DNA from 3 places in the Paenibacillus sp. SAFN-054 genome. Region 1 is predicted to be linked to each of the others. Evidence: riboswitches for the same ligand, from Rfam matches in the RefSeq annotation. Region 1 holds a riboswitch; each other region holds the start of a gene.
The links. Region 1 has a riboswitch for cyclic di-AMP ahead of ACTHPM_RS11780 (alpha/beta fold hydrolase). Riboswitches for the same ligand answer to the same signal wherever they lie in the genome.
Positions count from the first base shown of each region.

Region 2: another riboswitch for cyclic di-AMP. It lies ahead of ACTHPM_RS27150 (C40 family peptidase); the one in region 1 lies ahead of ACTHPM_RS11780 (alpha/beta fold hydrolase).
Region 3: another riboswitch for cyclic di-AMP. It lies ahead of ACTHPM_RS26960 (ubiquitin-like domain-containing protein); the one in region 1 lies ahead of ACTHPM_RS11780 (alpha/beta fold hydrolase).

Region 1 covers NZ_JBQCKS010000002.1:65,144-71,814, forward strand. Annotated here, with positions in the region: gene ACTHPM_RS11760 (penicillin acylase family protein) at 1-364, opposite strand, end outside; gene ACTHPM_RS11765 (ABC transporter ATP-binding protein) at 705-1,382, opposite strand; gene ACTHPM_RS11770 (ABC transporter permease) at 1,382-2,503, opposite strand; gene ACTHPM_RS11775 (TetR/AcrR family transcriptional regulator) at 2,623-3,189, opposite strand; gene ACTHPM_RS11780 (alpha/beta fold hydrolase) at 3,310-4,104, opposite strand; cyclic di-AMP (ydaO/yuaA leader) riboswitch at 4,254-4,409, opposite strand; cyclic di-AMP (ydaO/yuaA leader) riboswitch at 4,481-4,684, opposite strand; gene ACTHPM_RS11785 (5-methyltetrahydropteroyltriglutamate--homocysteine S-methyltransferase) at 4,977-6,116, opposite strand; gene ACTHPM_RS11790 (LysR family transcriptional regulator) at 6,248-6,671, opposite strand, start outside.
Region 2 covers NZ_JBQCKS010000012.1:16,962-23,632, reverse strand. Annotated here, with positions in the region: gene ACTHPM_RS27170 (YwhD family protein) at 1-137, opposite strand, end outside; gene ACTHPM_RS27165 (M1 family metallopeptidase) at 327-2,315, shown strand; gene ACTHPM_RS27160 (hypothetical protein) at 2,327-3,160, shown strand; cyclic di-AMP (ydaO/yuaA leader) riboswitch at 3,456-3,595, shown strand; gene ACTHPM_RS27155 (C40 family peptidase) at 3,601-4,065, shown strand; cyclic di-AMP (ydaO/yuaA leader) riboswitch at 4,451-4,588, shown strand; gene ACTHPM_RS27150 (C40 family peptidase) at 4,592-5,083, shown strand; gene ACTHPM_RS27145 (GNAT family N-acetyltransferase) at 5,326-5,817, shown strand; gene ACTHPM_RS27140 (c-type cytochrome) at 5,974-6,333, shown strand; gene ACTHPM_RS27135 (4a-hydroxytetrahydrobiopterin dehydratase) at 6,433-6,671, opposite strand, start outside.
Region 3 covers NZ_JBQCKS010000011.1:45,470-52,140, reverse strand. Annotated here, with positions in the region: gene ACTHPM_RS26970 (HD domain-containing protein) at 1-332, shown strand, start outside; gene ACTHPM_RS26965 (TatD family hydrolase) at 389-1,159, shown strand; cyclic di-AMP (ydaO/yuaA leader) riboswitch at 1,365-1,579, shown strand; gene ACTHPM_RS26960 (ubiquitin-like domain-containing protein) at 1,853-3,016, shown strand; gene rnmV (ribonuclease M5) at 3,172-3,720, shown strand; gene rsmA (16S rRNA (adenine(1518)-N(6)/adenine(1519)-N(6))-dimethyltransferase RsmA) at 3,724-4,608, shown strand; gene yabG (sporulation peptidase YabG) at 4,727-5,623, shown strand; gene veg (biofilm formation stimulator Veg) at 5,820-6,095, shown strand; gene ACTHPM_RS26935 (small, acid-soluble spore protein, alpha/beta type) at 6,306-6,485, shown strand; gene ispE (4-(cytidine 5'-diphospho)-2-C-methyl-D-erythritol kinase) at 6,638-6,671, shown strand, end outside.

The DNA of each region.
Region 1 (6,671 bases):
CGATGGCTTTCGCGCCAACCACTTCACTCAATTGTCCCGAAGCCTGCCTCCGGCTGAGGTCCATCTGGAATAAACGATCCTGTGCCGTCACAAAACCCTGTGCAATATAGAGATCATGTTCCGTTTGCGCCTCGATATGCGGCACCCCCGCCTCATCCCTCCATACGGTCACTTGTTTATCCAGCCCGGAAATGCGGAGCTCGCCTTGGATGACCGGCAAACTTTTATTCACGAACCAATACACGTATCCTCCTGCGCAGGCGATCAATAGCACAACGATCAGAGCGATGATTACAACCATGCGCGGCCAGCGTTTTCTTCGCGGCTTGACGCCCGGTACGGTCACCACGGCCAACAGCTTCATGCAGGACTCCCCCAGACATATAATGGTAATTATGGATTACCATCCATTATATGGTGTTAAGCGCTTTCATACAAGATGAATCCACCAACGTTATAAGCAGAATATCCCGTCCCTTAGGCGAAGGCTTCGGCTGATCGATAGAGGTAACCCTCCCTTTCGGCATACCTGGTTTTTTTTGCGTCTGATACCGTTCTTTCCCCATGCAAAAAGCCCACTTCCGCGGTAAGCAAAAGGGGCTTTTCAATCTACTATTTTCAAATTTTCATCTGATTTTGCTACTTCTTGATGGAGATCATCCAAACATCCTACTTGCTATTCGGTTCCCTGATTGCACACCAAATCAGACTAAGCTCATCTTTCCATCTTCCATCCGATATACCTTGTCGCAATATTCAAGCATACGCTCATCATGGGTAACCATGATTGCCGCTTTCCGGCGTGACTTTACCTCTTGTTTGATGAGACCGACCACTTCATGTGCGCGTTTGGTGTCCAGGCTTGCAGTCGGTTCATCGGCCAAAATGACGTTAGGATCGTTAATCAAAGACCGGGCGATCGCAGTACGCTGTTTCTCTCCTCCCGAGAGTTCTTCGGGGAAGCTCTTGAGCTTCGAGCCCAGTCCCAGCTCTTCAAGTATGTTTGTGGCGAATATTTTATCCTCTGCCGTCACCTTCCCGGACATCTTCTTTACTAAAAGCAATTGATCCAGAACGTTCAAATAGGGAACCAAGTTCGATGACTGCATAATAAATCCGATTTCCCTAAGCCTCACGTTGGACAGCTCTTTATCCGAAAGCTTGGAGAGGTTATGCCCATTCAGATTAATTTCTCCTTCGGAAGCTTTGAGCAGCGCTCCCGCAATGGATAAGAAGGTACTCTTGCCAGAACCTGAAGGTCCGACCACTGCTACAAATTCGCCTGGTTCAACGGAAATAGAGACATCCTCGAGCGCAGCGATCCGGTGACTGCCTTCGGCATAATACTTTGTGATATGACTGAGCTGTAAGCCTTGATTCATTATTCCATCCTCCCGAGCGCTTTCAGCGGATCAATTTTTGTAATTCTGCGAACCGATACCAAAGAACTGAGCAATGCGATGACAAGCAGGACCACCGAATATACGATGACCAGATTTGTTTCGAGCTTGAATGGCATCGCCTTAGGCATCATTGCCGCCGTCCCGTAAGTAAGCAAAATTCCGATAATAATACTGGTCAGCGACAGTACGAACACTTGGGACATAATCGCTTTGCCCAAGAATCCGTTCCTTGCGCCGATGGCTTTCATAATCCCGAATTGGTTGGTCTTCTGAATCGTAATGACATAGAAAAACACGCCCAGAACGAATGCAGAGATCGCCAGCAGGAATGCAAGCATCATCATAATCGAACCGTTCTCTTCTTTATAACCTGGCATTCCCTGCACGGCTTTCGCTCGAGTCACAGTATCGGTATTCGATAACTTACCGTTTACCAAGCTTGAATCAATATGTTCACCTTGCAGCATAATTGCATTTACAGGATTTGCGATTCCTTTATCCGAACCCGGTGCCGCAAAGGCGATCTTACGCCATTCAGATATGGGTGTGAACACGGCTGATACGTGGTTGTAGGTTTGATCCTCCACAAATCCGATAATGGTCAGCGACTCTGTGGAACCGTCTAATTGGAACGTATCCCCAAGTTTAAATCCTTTATCCTTCATGGTGATATTCGCAATGACACTTTTCGGTTGATCAGGAGATAAACGATTTCCTTCAACGATGGACGGCTCCAAAAAGCTGCCCGGCTCGATCCCAATGATGGCGATGTCGACTTTGTCCTCATTTTTGTTGCTGTGCCCTTTGAGCGCTGTTGCCATGGAATTTCCCATAGGTGAAGCAGCTGTTACATCAGGTAATTTCTCTGCTTCGGTCACCAATTGATCGGACAGCAGGGATTTGCTCATGGAAGACTGCGACCCTTGCTGAAAGATAACATAATCGGCATTCATGTTCTTGAGTACGGACGCGGCAAGCGTCGATAGACCATTGCCCAAGCCAGACAGGATGAACACCAACCAAGCGATAAGCACAAAGATAATGACAATCATGGAAAACCTCATCTTACTATGCATTAATTCCTTCATAGCCAAAAACATGCGATTCCAACTCCTCACTCCTAATTATTTGACACTTGTGTCAAAATAGACGAACCACATCGCAGTCCCCATCTATTAAATCATATATTTGACACTTGTGTCAAAATAGATTCGAGTTTCTATGACCTCCCCGAGCCTCCGATCCATACTTGAAACAAGAGATCGCTCCATTGATCTGTCGGGACATTCAGCATATTCGGAGTATTAATCAGGTTAAAAAAAGTACCGATAAGTACCGGTAGGGGAATATCCTCCCTTAAATTGTTCTCCTTTTGTGCCTGTTCAAACAAGCGTGCGAGCTGAACCTTGAGACTCGAATGCGCCCTCTCAATAAATTGAAGATCATCGATCACCTTGATATGATCTGAATGTATTTTTTGAGCATCACCAAGGAGTTGATGAAGCCTGGATTCTTCAACATAAACATGAAGTAACTGTCGGAGAGCGATCATAGGGTCCGTCTCATCGATGGATGATGCATTTTCTAATACGTTCGAAATCACCCGCTTCATACAAGCAGCAACGATTTCTTCTTTATTGGAGTAATATTGGTAAATCGTGCTTCTGGCTCCAGGGAGATGCTGTGACAGGAGTTTAAGATGAAATCCGTCGTAACCATGCTCCAATATTAATCTTTTCGTCACGTCAAGCAGCTCTGTTTCCGTAAAAGATTGTTTTCTACCCAATGTGGATCGTCTCCTTTCCGTCTTGTAAGATCAGTTTAACAAAAAAACAGCAACAACAGCAATCGGTTGCCGTTGTTACTGTTTCTTTTAAGGAGGATGGCGCCCTTGACGGATTCGGGTTCATGCCATCACCTTTTCATCGATCATGAAGTTGAGAAGAATGCGGTTGAACTCCTGAGGCTGGCAAAGATGGCTCGGGTAAATGGCATCGTCGATGACGGCTTTCTGGGCGTAATAAAACATCTCCGCAGCCTTGTTCATTTGTTTGACGAACCATTCGCTCTGTCTGCCGGCTACGCATAGAATGGGCATTCGCAGCCTTGTCGAATTCGAGTCCATGTCGATTTTGAGCAGGGCCATGCGCTGCTTGATCGACTCCGTCGGACGCTTGTGAAAGAGCTCATCCCGCAAAATGCTGTATGCAGGTACCCACCGGTTATATGTCACCCGCAGCGACCGGAGAAAGAATTCCGCAGGAAGATAATAGGACAACCAGCTGCAGGCCTCAAAAAATTTCCAAATCCCGCTGCGGGTTCCGTACGGACCGTAGAAATAGCTGTCAACCAACACGAGTGCATTCACTTTATCCGGCTGGTAAGCAGCGAATTTTTGGGCAAGCAGACTGCCGCTGGAGCAACCGACGAGCGTGACTTTGGTCAAATCCAGCTTTTCCAGCAGCTCGTTCAGATCCATGCACTGCGTATCGATGATATCCTCCACTTCGACGTTTAATTTGCCGGAATTGCCATAGCCCCTTAAATCGAGCACAATCACCTTGGCCCTTTTGCTGAAATATTCGACCTGCGGCTCAAACATATGATGAGTCGAAAGATGTCCGTGGATAAAGACGATTGGCGCGCCGCTGCCGTGTGTTTCGTAATATAGGGTTGTTCCGTTTACTTGTATGTTGGGCAACTTCCTTCTCCTCTCTACCTTAACATGATGTCTAAGATGCCTTCCCTCAGGCAGATAAAAAAGACAACAAAAAAAGCATTGAAAAGAGGACCTCTCTTCAACGCTTTCAGGGCAAGGCCAAAAAAGCCTTGATTCATCGCATCGTAAGGATCGTCTCTCTTGATACGCTTGCGAGGTTAGCTGACGGATTCGGACTTCAGAGTAGCCCTACTCATTACAATGAGATTCACCCCATGTGACAACCTTTCTGTCACGGCCGGTTCCCCCGCTTTCCGCTCCTGGCGGAAATTCAGCGAAATAGACATCTATTCAATTTGCGCACACAAAAACACAGAGCGGATACCCTGTGCTGATTTTAAAAGCTCACAGTTTCACTCCTCTCTCTTAGCGACGCTTACGAGGTTAGCTGACGGATTCGGGCAGTGAGAGTTGCCCTACGGACGGCATGGATGTCATTCCCCTCCATGACTTATTCCGATTCACCCCATGCATGGACAGATTCGGCCATCCGGCAAAATCCGTTCATTGCGGTTCGTGGTTCCCCCGCTTTTCACAAGCGAAAACTCAGCGTAATTCCGTGTCATTCCTTCAAAAGCTAACAATGAACTGAATATACGCCTGAGCAGGCAAACTGTAAAGCATGGGTTCCACAGAATTAATGGCTTTTTCGTTGCGTTTCCTGAAATAGCAGGCACTTATCCTGAGAAGTCTTATCTTTTCGTTCATTAGCTCCTCGTTGCTTTCGTTTAGGTGAACATTTTTGTTCCATTCCCTTTTCCTTCAGACAGCGGCATCAGAGAACAAGCAAAAACCGCCTCCTGAATGCATGTTCAGGGGCGGTTTGCTTATAATCCCGGCTTAAAGCTTCTATATTATTCGTTCCAGACTTCGTCCGCAATCTCCTTGATAAAGGCCAGCTTCTTCCACTGCTCTTCCTCCGTCAGGATATTCCCCTCCTCGGTCGAAGCAAATCCGCACTGCGGGCTAAGGCAGAGGTGGTTGATGTCCACCACCTTCGCGGCTTCCCTGATCCGGCTCACGATCTCCTGCTTGTCTTCCAGGTCGCCTGTCTTGGAGGAATGCAGCCCCAGCACGACCTGCTGATCCTTTATAAATCTCAGCGGGGCAAAGTCTCCTGCCCGATCCGTATCGAATTCCAAGTAAAATGCGTCGATATGATCCACCCCGAACAGCGTTTCGGCTACCGGCCCGTAACCGCCCGCGGAAGCCCAAGTCGAATGGTAGTTGCCGCGGCACACATGCGTCGTGATGATCAGATCTTCCGGCAGGCCGGTAATCGCTTCCTGGTTCAGCTTGGCGTACTGCTTCGTGATTTCCGAGACGTCGACGCCTTCCTGCTGCCTAGCTTCCCAGTAGTTCGGGTCGCAAAGCATGCCCCATGTGCAGTCATCCAGCTGCAGGCTGCGGCAGCCTGCCTCATAAAAGTCGCGGATGGCCGCATTGTAGGCTTTAGCGATATCTGCTACGAGCTCTTCCGTGCTGGTATAGAACGCTTCGGTGCTTTCTTTGTTCTCCGCCCGCTGCAGCTCGGCCAGAAACTGGGCCGGCGCAGGAATCGTTTGTCTCGCGACGACGTCATCGCCCGCAGCCTGCTTCAAAAATTTGAAATGCTCCACGAACGGATGTCCCGTATAGCCGATTTTCCCGTAGAGACGCGCGGTTTCTGCTCTCGTCTCCTCACCCTGGAATACATATCCGCGATCTACAACCTGTTTTTCGACGCCATCCAGCCCCCACATGAAATCCAGATGCCACCAGGAACGCCTAAACTCGCCGTCCGTCACCGCTTTTAAGCCGACTTCCTTCTGTTTCTCCACCAGCTTGACGATTTCATCATCTTCGATCCTTTTCAACTCTCCGGCCGATAGGATGCCCTTCTGGTACTGGCTCCGTGCCTCCTTCAGTACTTCCGGACGCAGAAAGCTTCCGACATGGTCGTATCTATAAGGGGTTGCCTGTCTTCGTTTTGCTTGTTCCCTAATTGTGCTCATCGTTCATTCTCCTTCGGCGCTTAAGTTTTCAACTCGATAAGAGAAAGATATCACACAATTCCGGTTATACCGTAACTCCGATTAACTATAGCTGGCTATAGTCAAAAGCTATAACAAATTCACGATGAAACTTATAAAACCCGAACGGTGCCAATAGCGGCCTGCAGCGCCTCGATATAGGCCGCAGCCAGTTTGGTCAAAGCGGCATTCTGGTGGCAAATCCACCCGATGTTGATGGTCTCCTCGATATCCAGCGGAACCGGGATAATCTCATTGCCGTTCAGATCGGCGCTCAGCACACCCGTCGATATCGTGTAACCATTCAGCCCGATCAGCAGGTTAAACAGCGTCGCCCGGTCGTTGACGCGGATGCTTTTCGGATGAGACAGCGTGCTGAGAATTTCTTCGGAAAAGTGAAAAGAATTAAACTCCCCCTGTTCAAACGACAGGTACGGATAATCCTGCAGCTGGTCGATTGTGACTAACGCCTGCTTGGCCAAGGGATTATGCACGCTGATGAATATATGCGGCTTGGCCGTAAACAGGCTCGTAAAC
Region 2 (6,671 bases), on a different contig from region 1:
ACGCCGCGGTCGATAATAACGGGCGAAATGTTGTTCAGATCGATTGAGCCTGCGCCAAAGCCCATCTTATGTTTGCTCTTGCTGCTGACGATGTTCAGTGCAATTTGCTTTTTGCCGATTGGCTCCTTGTTCTCCATTAGCTCGAGTTCCTCCTATTCGAAAAACGTCTATCCTCTCGCCTGCTCTAGGCCGGATAGGCATTTCTTGATTGATATATAGTGAACGAAGTTCAATTTATGAAGCGACTTAATTTTATTTTAACTAATAATCGCTGGAAAGCCAACATATACATGCTGTAGATGCTTGTCAACGGGAGGTATTCGTATATGGCTCCAGCACGCGCCAAAATCGTCTTTTCATCCATCTTCGTCCTTTGTCTCCTGCTTGCAGGGACAGGGTGGCTTCTCTTCAGGGATGGTCCGGAATCGCAGGCTTCCTATGCTCCGAATCGGGCCAAGCCTCCCAAGGTATCCGCTCCGATTGTCCAAAAGGAACCGGTTCAGCAGCCGACAGCCGAAATTCTCAGCAATCGGATCGTGGAGTATCACATTGATACCACGCTCGATCCTGACAATCGCACCCTAAAGGGAACCCAGACGCTGACATGGACGCATCCCGGCAAAAAAACGGTGAACGAGCTCTACTTTCACCTGTATCCCAACGCTTTCTCATCCATGGACTCTACCTTTATGAAGGAATCCGGGGGCAAGCTCCGGAATGACGCGATGCCTGCGGACGGCTTCGGCTCCATCGCGATTACCGATATCAAAACCTCTGAAGGCCTGTCGCTCATGCACCGTATTCAGTATGTCCAGCCCGACGACGGCAATGCCAAGGACAAGACCCTCGCCAAAGTGCGCCTTCCCAAACCCGTTAAGGGCGGGGAAAGCATCACGCTCAGCATCCAGTTTGAGGTCAAGCTCCCCAAAATATTCGCTCGGATGGGTACTGCCGATGATTTTGTCATGGCCGGGCAGTGGTTTCCCAAAATCAGTGTCTATGAGCCTGCCGGTGTAAGGGGCCGCCAGACCGAGGGCTGGAATTTGCATCAGTACCACGGGAATTCCGAGTTTTACGCGGACTTCGGCATTTACAGCGTCCGCATTCATGTGCCTGAGAACTACATCGTCGCAGGCACCGGAATCATGCAGTCGTCCCAGATCCGCAATCACGAAAAAGTCTATCAGTTTTATGCGGATGATGTGCATGACTTTGCCTGGTCCGCATCCCCGAACTTCGTCTTCGCCGAGGAGCCCTTCTCCTCAGCCGAGGTGCCTGGCGTACGGATCAAGCTGTATCTCGATCCGGCCCATAAAGACCTGAAGGAAAGATACTTCTTCGCTGCCAAAGCCGCTCTGAAGTACTTCAGCAAGTGGTATGGCACGTATCCTTACTCTACCTTGTCCATTGTCGTCCCGCCTGAATCAGGCAACGGCGCCGGGGGCATGGAGTATCCGACACTGGTTACGGCATTCGGAGCGAAGGACGATTCGCCCGGCTACGACCTCGAGCGGACCGTCATTCACGAGATCGGTCATCAGTATTTTTATGGCATGCTGGCCAGCAATGAATTTGAGGAGGCTTGGCTGGACGAGGGCTTTACCTCATACGCAGAAGATAAGCTCATGGAGCAGGAATATGGAGTTATCCCGAACCTTCCGATCCAGGCCTCGATCATTTCCTCGCCGATGACGCTAACGCAGGAGGCTTGGAAATACGGCTCGCAGGATCAGTACGCCCTCAATGTTTATTACCGCGCCAAGCTGCTGCTAAAGGGCATGGAACAGCAGGTCGGTTCGCAAACGATGAACAAAATCATGAGTACGTACGCCAAAAAGTATCGGTTTAAGCATCCAACAACGACCGATTTTCAAAAAGTGGCCGAGCAGGTCACCCGCAAGTCATGGCAGCCCTTCTTCGATCAGTATGTCTACGGCAGCCAAATGGCGGATTTTGCCGTCGACACCATCTCCGTGCGCAAAAAAGCAGCCGACGGAGGGAAGCCCATGTATGAATCCACCGTTCAGATCTCCAAAAAGGGCGGAGACTACCCTGAAGTGCCCGTGCTGTTTACCTTTACCGACGGACATACGCTAAGCAAGGTTTGGAACGGGACAGGCGACCGCACGGCGTTCAAGCTGAGCTACAGCGCACCTTTGGCTTGGGCCATGGTCGACCCGAAATACTCGATTGTGATTGAGAACAAGCATATCAATAACTATTTAAAGGCGGATATGGACCGCGAGGTGCTGGTCCGCTGGAATCTTGGCATCACCAAGCTGATTGAGACTCTGCTTGGAAGTCTGTCCTGGTGAGGTGAGAAGCGGTGAAATCCCATATTGCAAATGGCTGGAAAAGTCTTAAAAATCAATTTTATATCGTCATCATTCTCTTTTTGTACCAGCTGATCTGGGGATATTTCCTGTACCGCCTGGTCCATTCGGCAGTGACGCCGCTGCTGATGCGTTATCCCGATCCCCCGCCGAACGAGCTCAGCCAGCTGCTGTTCTACATCGAAGGCAAGACGAGTCTTTCCACGAGCGGAACCGTCCATACGTACTTCTGGATCCTGCTTTCGATGTTCGCGCTGCGCATGCTGCTGACACCCTTCATCCATGCTGGCATCTATCACGGATTGCACAAGGAGCGCGAAGGAGATATCGGGCTGCATTTCTTCAAGGGCATGAGACGTCACGGGAAGGTCGTCTTTCTCTTCCACCTGGCGGAATGGATATGCATCGCGGCACCCGCGTATTGGATCTTGCCCAAGCTGTATAAGATCCTTCTTAGCGGCGTCCAGCTGCCATCTCTTGCACTTCAGGTCCTTCCGTACGCGGCTGCCTGGCTTCTGTACAGCTATATGATCCATCAGCTCATCCTCTTCATGCAGTTCGGCAAGACCGGCGGCACCGGCTTCCTGGCACCCTTATGGCAATGCCTGCGCGGTGCGCTGCCTCTGGTGGGAATTTCCCTCACTTTGGGGATGGCGAGCTTGCTTATATTCAGTCTTTTTACGGGCATCTCCCTCTTCTGGGCCGGCATCTTCGCGCTGATTCTCCAGCAGGGCTATCATCTGGTCAGCTGCATCATGAGGCTATGGGGCATTTCGACCAAATTTGATCTGTGGTATCGGCTGGCTCATAAGGATGCGGAAAAATAAAAAAATTATTTTTTGTGGTTAAACAGCCAGCAGCATTGGATTGGTTAATTTTTTGTCATCACTTCAATCCCCTGATAGAAGAAAAACCCCTCCCTTTCGCATGTAAAGGGCAGGGGTTTTGTTCGTTTAAAAGTGCCTTAAGTATTTGCCAAAGCGCGAATCGTCTGATACAATAATCCGAGTACGAACTTAGTAACAACTTTGTAATTTTTGCTGTAACTATTCCACTGTACTGTAAACGAAATTTTAAACGACACATTCCAATTGATACCATGCCGTCATTCACGTTTCAGGTGCCTGATCAAGGCCGAATTCCTTGGCACCGGGAAGCGGGGGAACCACTTTGGGTGAATTGATCTCGTAACAGAGGGATCATAGGGGACTACCTTCTACCGAATCCTTAAGCTAACCTCGCAGGCACTCGGAAGGGGTTTATTTTTTTGAAAAAGAAGTTTGCAGCCGCTGCGCTCGGATTAACGCTTATGTTCTCGATGGGAACCAGCGTATTCGCCGATTCCTCATTGAATAACGTTGTCCACAAAACGATTGGTGTTTCTTACAAAACCGGCGGAACCACGACGAACGGGTTCGATTGCTCCGGATTTACGCGTTATGTATTCCAAAAGCTGGGTGTTTCCATTCCTCGCCAATCCAGCGCACAGTATAAAACAGGCACTGCGGTCTCCAAAAGCAACTTGAGAGCCGGAGATCTGGTATTCTTCAATACGACTGGCGCAGGCGTTTCCCATGTCGGGATCTACGTCGGAAACGGAAATTTTGCTCATTCATCCTCTTCCAAGGGTGTTACGATCAGCAAGCTTAGCAACAGCTACTTCGCCAACCGCTACATTGGCGCCAAACGAGTCATGAGTACGGCTAAATACAAAGCTGCCGTTTATAACTAATACTCTCTCCCATACACATATCTTAACTTAAGGCCCGCACCGGGGATTTTTGCCGAAATCCCTCTTGCGGGTTTCTTGTTACTTATTAGACGGTTGAAATGCCTAAAAGGTAACAACTTTTCGCAAAAAAATTTTAGGAGCCTTCAATTCGTGCTCCTTCTTACGCCTCATTTACCCACCCCGCCAACAAATAAACATTTTTTCCTATAAAATGCTCTAAAAAATGCCTTATTTTTAAAAAAAGTTGATTATTTATAGCCTTTATTGATAGAAACAATTGCCAAACGCAAATTCCTTTGCTACAATAGTCCCAGTGAGTTAGTAACAACTTTGTAATCTTTGCTGGACCGTTTATGAATAGAACGTTTCCTGATGTATATAGTGTAGAGAATCTATGCCGAATTTCCTCACACTAGGGAAGCGGGGGAACCATGATGGGTGAATTGATCTTGCAACAGAGGGATCATAGGGGACCTTCTACCGAATCCTTAAGCTAACCTCGCAGGCACCGGAAGGGGTATTTTGTTTGAAAAAGAAGCTAGCAGCAGCAGTCATGAGTTTTGCCATCGTATTTACCGTTGGAGCCGGAAGCGCTTTCGCGGACTCCAAAATGGACAAAGTGATCGATGATGTCATCGGCACCAAGTACAAAACCGCAGGAACGACAACGAGCGGATTTGACTGTTCCGGATTCACGATGTACGTTTTCAAGCATTTGGGGATCAACCTGCCGCACCAATCGGGCTCCCAATTCAGCATGGGTTCCGCTGTATCCCGCAGTAATCTGAGAGCAGGAGACCTGGTATTCTTCAATACTTCCGGCTCCGGCGTTTCCCATGTCGGAATCTATGTCGGCGACGGAAAGTTTGCGCATGCCTCGACTTCCCGTGGTGTTATTGTCAGTTCGCTTAGCGACAGCTACTACGTCAACCGCTACGTTGGCGCCAAACGAGTCATGAGCACGGATACCTACAAGTCCGCCGCCGTTGATTCCGAAGACAATGATGACGTGCAGTAATGCCTGACTGTCTTGAACGGTTTGTACGACCACCCGTACTTTGAGATTTTTGCCGAAATCTCAAAAGGCGGGTTTTTTTGTGGGCATCTGAGGCTGTATATCATTACCATATGCTGCCCACATTATTTGTTTACCCTTCCTTCCGCCAAATAAACACCCTAAAGCCTTAAGGAAGGAATAGTTTCGCAAAAAGTTTCAAATCCTATGGTTTAGCGCTGTCTCTCAAGGAAAGGGGATACGCCATGAATGATTCCAAACGTTTTTTCACCGTTGTTCCCATGAGCCGCGAGCAGGCTGAAACGTGCTGCTCCTGGTCGTATGAGCCCCCTTACGATGCGATTTACGGCTGGCTGCCTTGGCCTCAGATGGAGGCGCTCGGAATCGAGCTGGGCGACCCCGAGGTACGCAAACAGCAGTATGTTTCGGTTCTGAATGCTGAGGGCACCCTGTGTGGCTTTGCGCAGCTTTTTCCGATGGTTAACGTCATCCGCCTGGGAATCGGTATGCGGCCTGATTTATGCGGTCAGGGGCTGGGTAAAAGCTTTATACATGCCATCGTGCATGCGGCCAAGCAGCGCTATCCCGGTTTGCCCGTGGATCTGGAAGTCCAGGACTGGAATCAGCGGGCCATTCGGGCCTACCTGAAGGCTGGTTTTATGATTACCGATACGTATGAAAGGCAGACCCCTGAAGGGATCGGATGCTTTCACTGCATGGTATATGAGGAAGAATAACCGATCGTCAATGATAAATGGTACAAAATTGTGTATATTTCAAGGCTATGCCCCGCTTTCGTTTGCTTTTTTGTCACAAACTATTTGATGTACCGGCTTGTTCCGTTATAATGAAGAAATGAAGAACTGCAGTTTACATAGAAAGGACGAAAACGGATGCAAAAATGGATCATGAGCGGTGTCGTAGCAATCGCATGCGTATTTGCCATTGTGCTCATGTTTACACTGCCTGGCAAAGAGCAAGTAGCTGAAGAAGAAAAACCATCCATGCCTGAGGTAACGATGGACGCTGCATCGGCTGAAGCAACCGTCAAAGCCCAAGGCTGCCTTAGCTGCCACGGTGACCAATTGCAGGGCGGTGTAGGGCCTAACCTGCAAAAAATCGGTTCCCAGCTTTCCGCAGAAGAAATCTATACAATTGTTACTAAAGGTAAAGGCGGCATGCCTTCATTCAAAGACAAGCTGAAGAGTGAGGAAATTGCCAACGTAGCCCAGTGGCTTGCAGCCAAAAAGTAATCTTTTCCCGCATGGGATAGAAAAACACGCTTCGAATCCTTGACCTAGAGGTCAAGGGCCGAAGCGTGTTTTTTGCTGTACCCGCATGGGCATGAAATGCTAACGTTTCTCGCCTGAGCGCATTTTTTCGAAAAGCTCGTTAAACTGGTGGGCCTCCTTGATGTCCAGGGCGGTAATGCCGCCTTCATCCCAGGAAGTCAAACGCAGCGTCACGTTTTTGTAATCGATGGAAATAAAGGGGTGATGATCAAAGGCCTCCGATATCGTCGCAACCTCGTCGACAAACGAAATCCCTTTCATGAAATTGGAAAAAATGAATTTGCGCACGATCCAGCGGC
Region 3 (6,671 bases), on a different contig from region 1:
ATGTAGAGGTTGAATCGGTAGACCTAGAAATGATCGATGAGATCCGCAGGGAATTTAAGCGGGTAGGACTCCATCCGGAATATGACCTGGAGATTGATTTTCCCACCGATCTTCCGTACGATGTATTTCGTCCCGGCGACGAGGCCAGCCAGAAACAGATCCTGCTCCTCGATCGCGAGGAACGACTGCGGGAAATTTCGGAGGTGTCGGATATTGTCCGCTCGATCAGCGGCATCCACCGCGGCAAATATCACTTATATTACCCGGGCTCCAAAGTGAGGGGCGTTATTTCCTTACTACCCGACTCCATATCCCATATTTTCAAACGATAACGACAAATAACTGCGAAACCAAGCATTGGCTTCACGACAGGAAGGGAGATTTACACATGAATCTATTCGACACACATACCCATCTCGACGCGCCGCAGTTCGACGAGGACCGCGAGGAGACGATACAGCGGGCGCTGGATGCCGGCGTCAGCCGGATGATTAACGTGGGCTTTAACCGGGAGACGATACCCTCCACGATGAAGCTTGCCGAGACGTATGATTTTATTTATGCTGCCGTCGGGTGGCATCCGCAGGACGCGATTACGATGCAGGATGGCGATCTGGAGTGGATTGCATCCTTATGCAGTCACGAGAAGGTCGTTGCCATTGGCGAGATCGGTCTCGATTATTACTGGGATACGTCACCGAAGGAGGTCCAGCATCACGTTCTTCGTCAGCAAATCGGACTTGCCCGGGAACTGAACATGCCGATCGTAATTCATAATCGGGATGCACATGAGGATATCGTCAAAATTTTGCGAGAAGAGAAGGCGAGCGAGGTCGGCGGGGTCATGCACTCCTATTCCGGCAGCTGGGAAACCGCAAAACTATGCCTCCATATGGGCTTTCACCTTTCCTTCGGAGGGCCGATTACGTTCAAAAATGCAAGACAGCCAAAAGAGGTGCTCGCACAGGTGCCGATGGACCGGTTATTGATCGAAACGGACTCCCCTTACCTCACTCCGCACCCCTTCCGGGGGAAGCGAAATGAGTCTGCTAACGTGAGGTTGGTCGCCGAGGCGGCAGCCCAAATTAAGGGGCTGGAAGTGGAAGAAATTGCAAAAATAACGTATGCGAACGCGCTGGAACGATTTGGTATTGTGTGAAAACGTGAGAAAAACAACTGAAAAAACGAGCATGAACGATGGATTAAAGAATTTTAACCAATAAATCGAAGAATATTACATTTTTTTAACCATATATTCAAATAAACGTGGTTGATTACCGCTTTACAACATGCATCGAAACAGGATATTATCTTGTCAGTAAGCTTGAGCTGCTGTTAAAGGTTTCCTTTCCGGCAGTTTCTGTGAACCAGTCTCGCTGAGTCTTTCGTACTTCGAAGGAACGGGGGAACCGATACATAGAGTGTCTGGCGTTTTCGCAAGCCGTTATGTATTTGATTTCTTTTCAGGGTCTCTGGGGTGAATTCTGGCATCGTCCGCCATGAGCGGGCTGGTGAAGATAGGGCGTTCTCTTTCGTCCGAACCCGACAGCTAACCCCGTAGGCGCAAATAAGAGAGGTATTCGTGCATATCCTTTTCGGTCGTTCCGACATCTGAGAAGCCACGAAAGAGTCCTCAACAGCTCTTTACCAGGCTTTTTTTGTTTTGAATAAAGAAAAGGGGGTCGTCATACTGTTGTATAACAGGAGGTGACAAAATCATGAAAAAAAGACGGGTTCATGGTGCAAGAGCGCATGATCCTTGTGTGTTCTTGTAAAAAATTGAGTATAGCCCGCGTCAAAGTCATTCATGCATAACTCTAAAATGGCGAGGCTATGAAGGAGGATCGAGAAAGTGGGATTTTTCCAACCAGAAGAGACCCATGATTCCAAAATCTCCAGCATGTCTTACGCATTGCGATGGAAGCATGAGAATTTGCGCCACATCTCTACTGCAGCTATCGTTTCAATCGCGGTTACCATCATGATTCTGCTGCTCGTCAACACACAATCGCGCAAGCAGGTATATCTGGTGGTAGACGGTCAGGTCAAATCGATACAGACCCATAAATCATTGTTAACAGAAATGCTGGAGGAGCAGTCTATCAGTCTTAGACCGGAAGATCAGATTTCCATGCCGCTGAGCGGTTCGCTTCAGGATGGGGATAAAGTGGTCATCGATCGTGCGGTTTCTGTTTCACTGACAGCTGATGGAGCAACAAAGCATTGGAATACAACGGGGAATACCGTCAGCGACGTCCTGAAGGAAATGGGCGTATCGCTGAAAGAAAGCGATAAAGTAACGCCGGCTCTGACCGAGACGGTATCGGGTCAAACCCATATTAAAGTGGTGCGCATCAACAAGCAGGTCGTGGACCGTCACGAAAGTCTGCCGTTCCGCGTCATCAAAACCGCCGATCCCAGCTTGACCGCAGGCGAGGTCAGGATCGTTCAGAAGGGCACGCCGGGTGTCATGGTGCAGCACATCGAGAAGGTGTACCATGATGGTAAAATGGTTTCGATGCGCATGGTAGGCAAAGAAGTACAGGCGAAAACGCTGGATAAAGTCATTGCTGTCGGCACCAAAAAGAAGCCGGTCGAAGTCAAGGCCGCCGTCCAAACGGCTTCCGTGAAATCGGCCAAGAAGGTTCAAACCAAGAAGGCCGTCACCAGCAATAACCGGGTAAGCAAAGCCGGCGTTGATTTCTCATACAAAAAAATGATTCATGTCTCCATGACGGCCTATTCCTCAGGCGAGCCGGGCATCGGCACCCGTACTGCTACAGGAACGCGCGTCACTGAGGGCCGCACCATTGCCGTCGATCCAAGCGTGATTCCGCTCGGCTGGTGGGTGTACATCGAAGGCATAGGCTTCCGCCGTGCAGAAGATACGGGCGGAGCCATCAAGGGCAATAAGATCGACATCTATTACGACTCCGTGAAGCGCGCCAACACCTTTGGCCGCAAGTCCGGTCTCAAGGTATATGTCATCGGTCCGGTCAAGCCGGAGCTGAATTAATTTGGTTTTACTTTGCCATTCTAATGTTATAGTATTATGATCATGAAAATGTCATGCTAAAGAAGAGGAGCATTCCTCTTCTTTTTGTTGTTTGGATGTCCGAAAAACGCTTGGCAAACGGACGGATGAGCTTTTGGGAAAGGAAGATTCAGGTCATGATAAAAGAAGTGATCGTTGTGGAGGGCCGAGACGACACCGTGGCCATTAAGCGGGCGGTCGAGGCTGATACGATCGAAACCGGGGGTTCGGCCATCAACAGCCGGATCCTGCAGCGGATCGCGCTGGCGCAGGAGCGCCGGGGCGTCATCGTGCTGACGGACCCCGACCATGCGGGCGAGCGGATCCGCAAAATCATAGCGAACAAGGTACCGGGATGCAAGCATGCCTTCATCCCTGAAGAGGATGCAACACGCAAAGGCGATATCGGCGTGGAGAACGCCTCGCCGGAGGCTATCCAAAAGGCGCTGTCCCGCGTGCACACGTCTTATGAAGGCGCAGAGAGCCAAATCGATATGGAGGACCTGATGGCCGCCGGTCTGCTGGTGCATCCCGACGCGGCCCACAGACGCATGACGATGGGGAACCTCCTTGGCATCGGATACTGCAACGGCAAGCAGTTTTACAAGCGTCTTGCCGTTTTTCAGATTACGCGGGAGGAATTTGCGGAGGCGCTGGCCCGATTGGAACAGGAAGGGGACAAATAAACCATGAACAAAGATGATATCGCCACACCGAGGCGAACGAAGGAAATTATTCAGCGCCACGGTTTTTCATTCAAGAAGAGCCTGGGGCAGAACTTTCTGATCGACCAAAACATTCTAAATAACATTGTTGAGGCCGCCGGCCTGGATTCGACTAAAGGGGCGCTTGAGATTGGCCCGGGCATCGGTGCTTTGACCGAAAAGCTGGCCCAGCAGGCCGCCACCGTGACGGCAGTAGAGATTGACCAAAGGCTCGTCCCGATCCTTCAGGAAGTACTGGAGGAGTATCCGCATGTTCGCATCCATCATGGAGATGTTCTCAAGACGGATCTTGCGGCTCTCTTTCAGAAGGATTTTGCCGACGTTTCCAAGGTTAGCGTCGTAGCTAATCTGCCCTACTACGTGACGACGCCGATCCTGATGAAGCTGCTGGAAGAGAAGCTTCCGCTTGAGAATATCGTGGTCATGATCCAGAAAGAGGTCGCGGAGCGCATGGCCGCCTCTCCGGGAACGAAGGACTACGGCAGCCTCAGCATCGCCGTGCAGTACTACAGTGTTCCGGAATTGGTCTGCATCGTGCCCAAAACTGTATTCATTCCGCAGCCGAACGTGGAATCGGCGGTAATCCGGTTGACGGTGCGCGAGCAGCCGCCAGTGGATGTCGATGACGAGAGTTTCTTCTTCGAGGTCGTACAAGCCTCCTTCGCGCAGCGTCGCAAAACGATCGCAAACAACCTGAAATCGCGCTTTTTCTCCAAGGAGGGCAGGGAGCGCCTCGAGAGTCTGCTTGCCGAGGCGGGCATTGAGCCTTCTAGACGCGGAGAAACCCTCAGCCTGCAGGAGTTTGCGACGCTCAGCAACGTACTCCTGAGAGCGGGGATCGGACAGTAGAAGGATGCGATTCTCCAGTCGAGGTGTAATCCTGTAACCAGCATCGCAGCTTATTTTGCCAAAAGTGATGAACCAATAGGGGGATTTGCCCATACCATGGGGTAGGGGTGATGTTGTGATGAATGTAGGAGACCTGGTCGTCCGCAAATCATATGGCGGTGATATCGCTTTTCGTGTGGAGGATATGCGGAGCAATCTGGCTGTAATCAAGGGGACCGAGTTTCGGCTGCTGGCTGATTCGCCCCTGGATGACCTTGTGCGGGTGCCATACGCGCCGCTGAACGAAAGGTCCCAGAAGGCCAATATTAAGGCAAACGAGTCATTAAGCAGGCTGAAGCGTCATCGTGAGGAACAGACACAGCGCAACCAGGTGAATCTCAGCGGGAATTGGCCCATGGTGGAGCAGCCGGCTTATTTTGAGGTTCCGGGTAAGGTGCTCCATCTCGATGGAGATTTAAATTACTTAAAGAAAAGCCTCAGCCTGTATCAGCAGCTTCGGGTGCCTGCAGAAGGCCATTACGTGAGCGAGTCAGGCATGGCGGATGCCCTGTATCGCCTGCTGCCGCGGGTACGGCCGGATATTGTGGTCATCACCGGTCATGACGGCGTGCTGAAGCAGCGGCCCAATAATGATCTATACAGCTTGAACAGCTATAAAAACTCACAAAATTTCGTGTCGGCTATTCAGGTTGCAAGGCAGTATGAACGGCACTACGACACCCTGACCGTCGTCGCGGGTGCCTGCCAGTCGCATTTTGAGGCGCTGCTGCAAGCGGGAGCGAATTTCGCCAGCTCGCCGGGGCGCATCCTCATCCATGCGCTGGATCCGGTCTATGTCGCTGCCAAGGCTTCCTTTACCTCGGTAAAGGATACCATCGACATGACGGATGTGCTCCATAATACGATCAGCGGCACTCAAGGCGTCGGTGGGATCGAGACCCGCGGAAGCTACCGTATCGGATTGCCGCGCCTGAATGACCTCTCGCAGCTGAAGGTTACGCCTTCGGTCATGTAATCATCGTTTTGTAAACCTTAATCATGCTTTATGGATTAAGGTTTTTTGTCGTTTACGGCGTGTATGCGGAAAGATTACAAAAATCCGCAAAAAAATCCGTTGACAACTCATTTTTGTTGCTGATATAATTAAAATTTTATTTGACAAAAACCACTAACCGAGTTATAATGGACAAGGAAAGAGGTGGTCGTCGACAATGGCTAAAAATGCGCTGTTGGAAATCAAACGCAATCTCGAAGCCCATGTGGGTCAAAAAATATCGCTTCGGGCAAATGGTGGTCGCCGAAAGACCATCGAACGAACTGGTGTCTTGGAAGAAACGTACCCATCTGTTTTTATCGTAAAGCTGGACCAAGAACAGCAAACCTTTAAACGTGTTTCATACAGCTATGCAGATATTCTGACGGAATCCGTGGAGGTCACGATTTGCGACGATAACACAGACACCCGGATTGAGTTGGAAAAAGCGTAACTTTATCATTCGAAGCAGCCCTCCTTCGCGGAAGGCTGTTTTTTGTTGGCAGAGGCTTTCTCGAATGAGGTTCATTTTCTTGAGTCATAATACATAAAGCATGGCCTTTGTTGATTGCAATGGCAGCATGCGGATCGTTTTGCAGACAAGTACAATGCAAGAGCGCTGAATCATTCTTTCAAAGCTTCATCATGATAAGGAGGACTTCTAATGAGCCGCAGACGTCGCAGTGTCATGTCGGAAGAGCTGAAGAACGAGCTTGCCAAGGATCTGGGCTTTTACGAGACCGTACAGCAGGAAGGCTGGGGCGGAATCAAGGCCAAGGATGCGGGTAATATGGTGAAGCGTGCGATCCAGCTTGCCGAAGAGGCAGCCGCGCGCAAGTCGTAAACGAATACCGGAATTGCGGCGGAGACCTCCCATGCTTTCATGGGGATCTCCGTTTTTCATAACTAAATTCAGGTTCGAAATGACTTGCATGTTCCAGTTTGATATAATGATTTGAAGCTGATAAGAGGGAAACTTGAGGGTGGGTGAACGCCTTGAAAATTTACGAAAAAGCGCCGGCCAAAATTA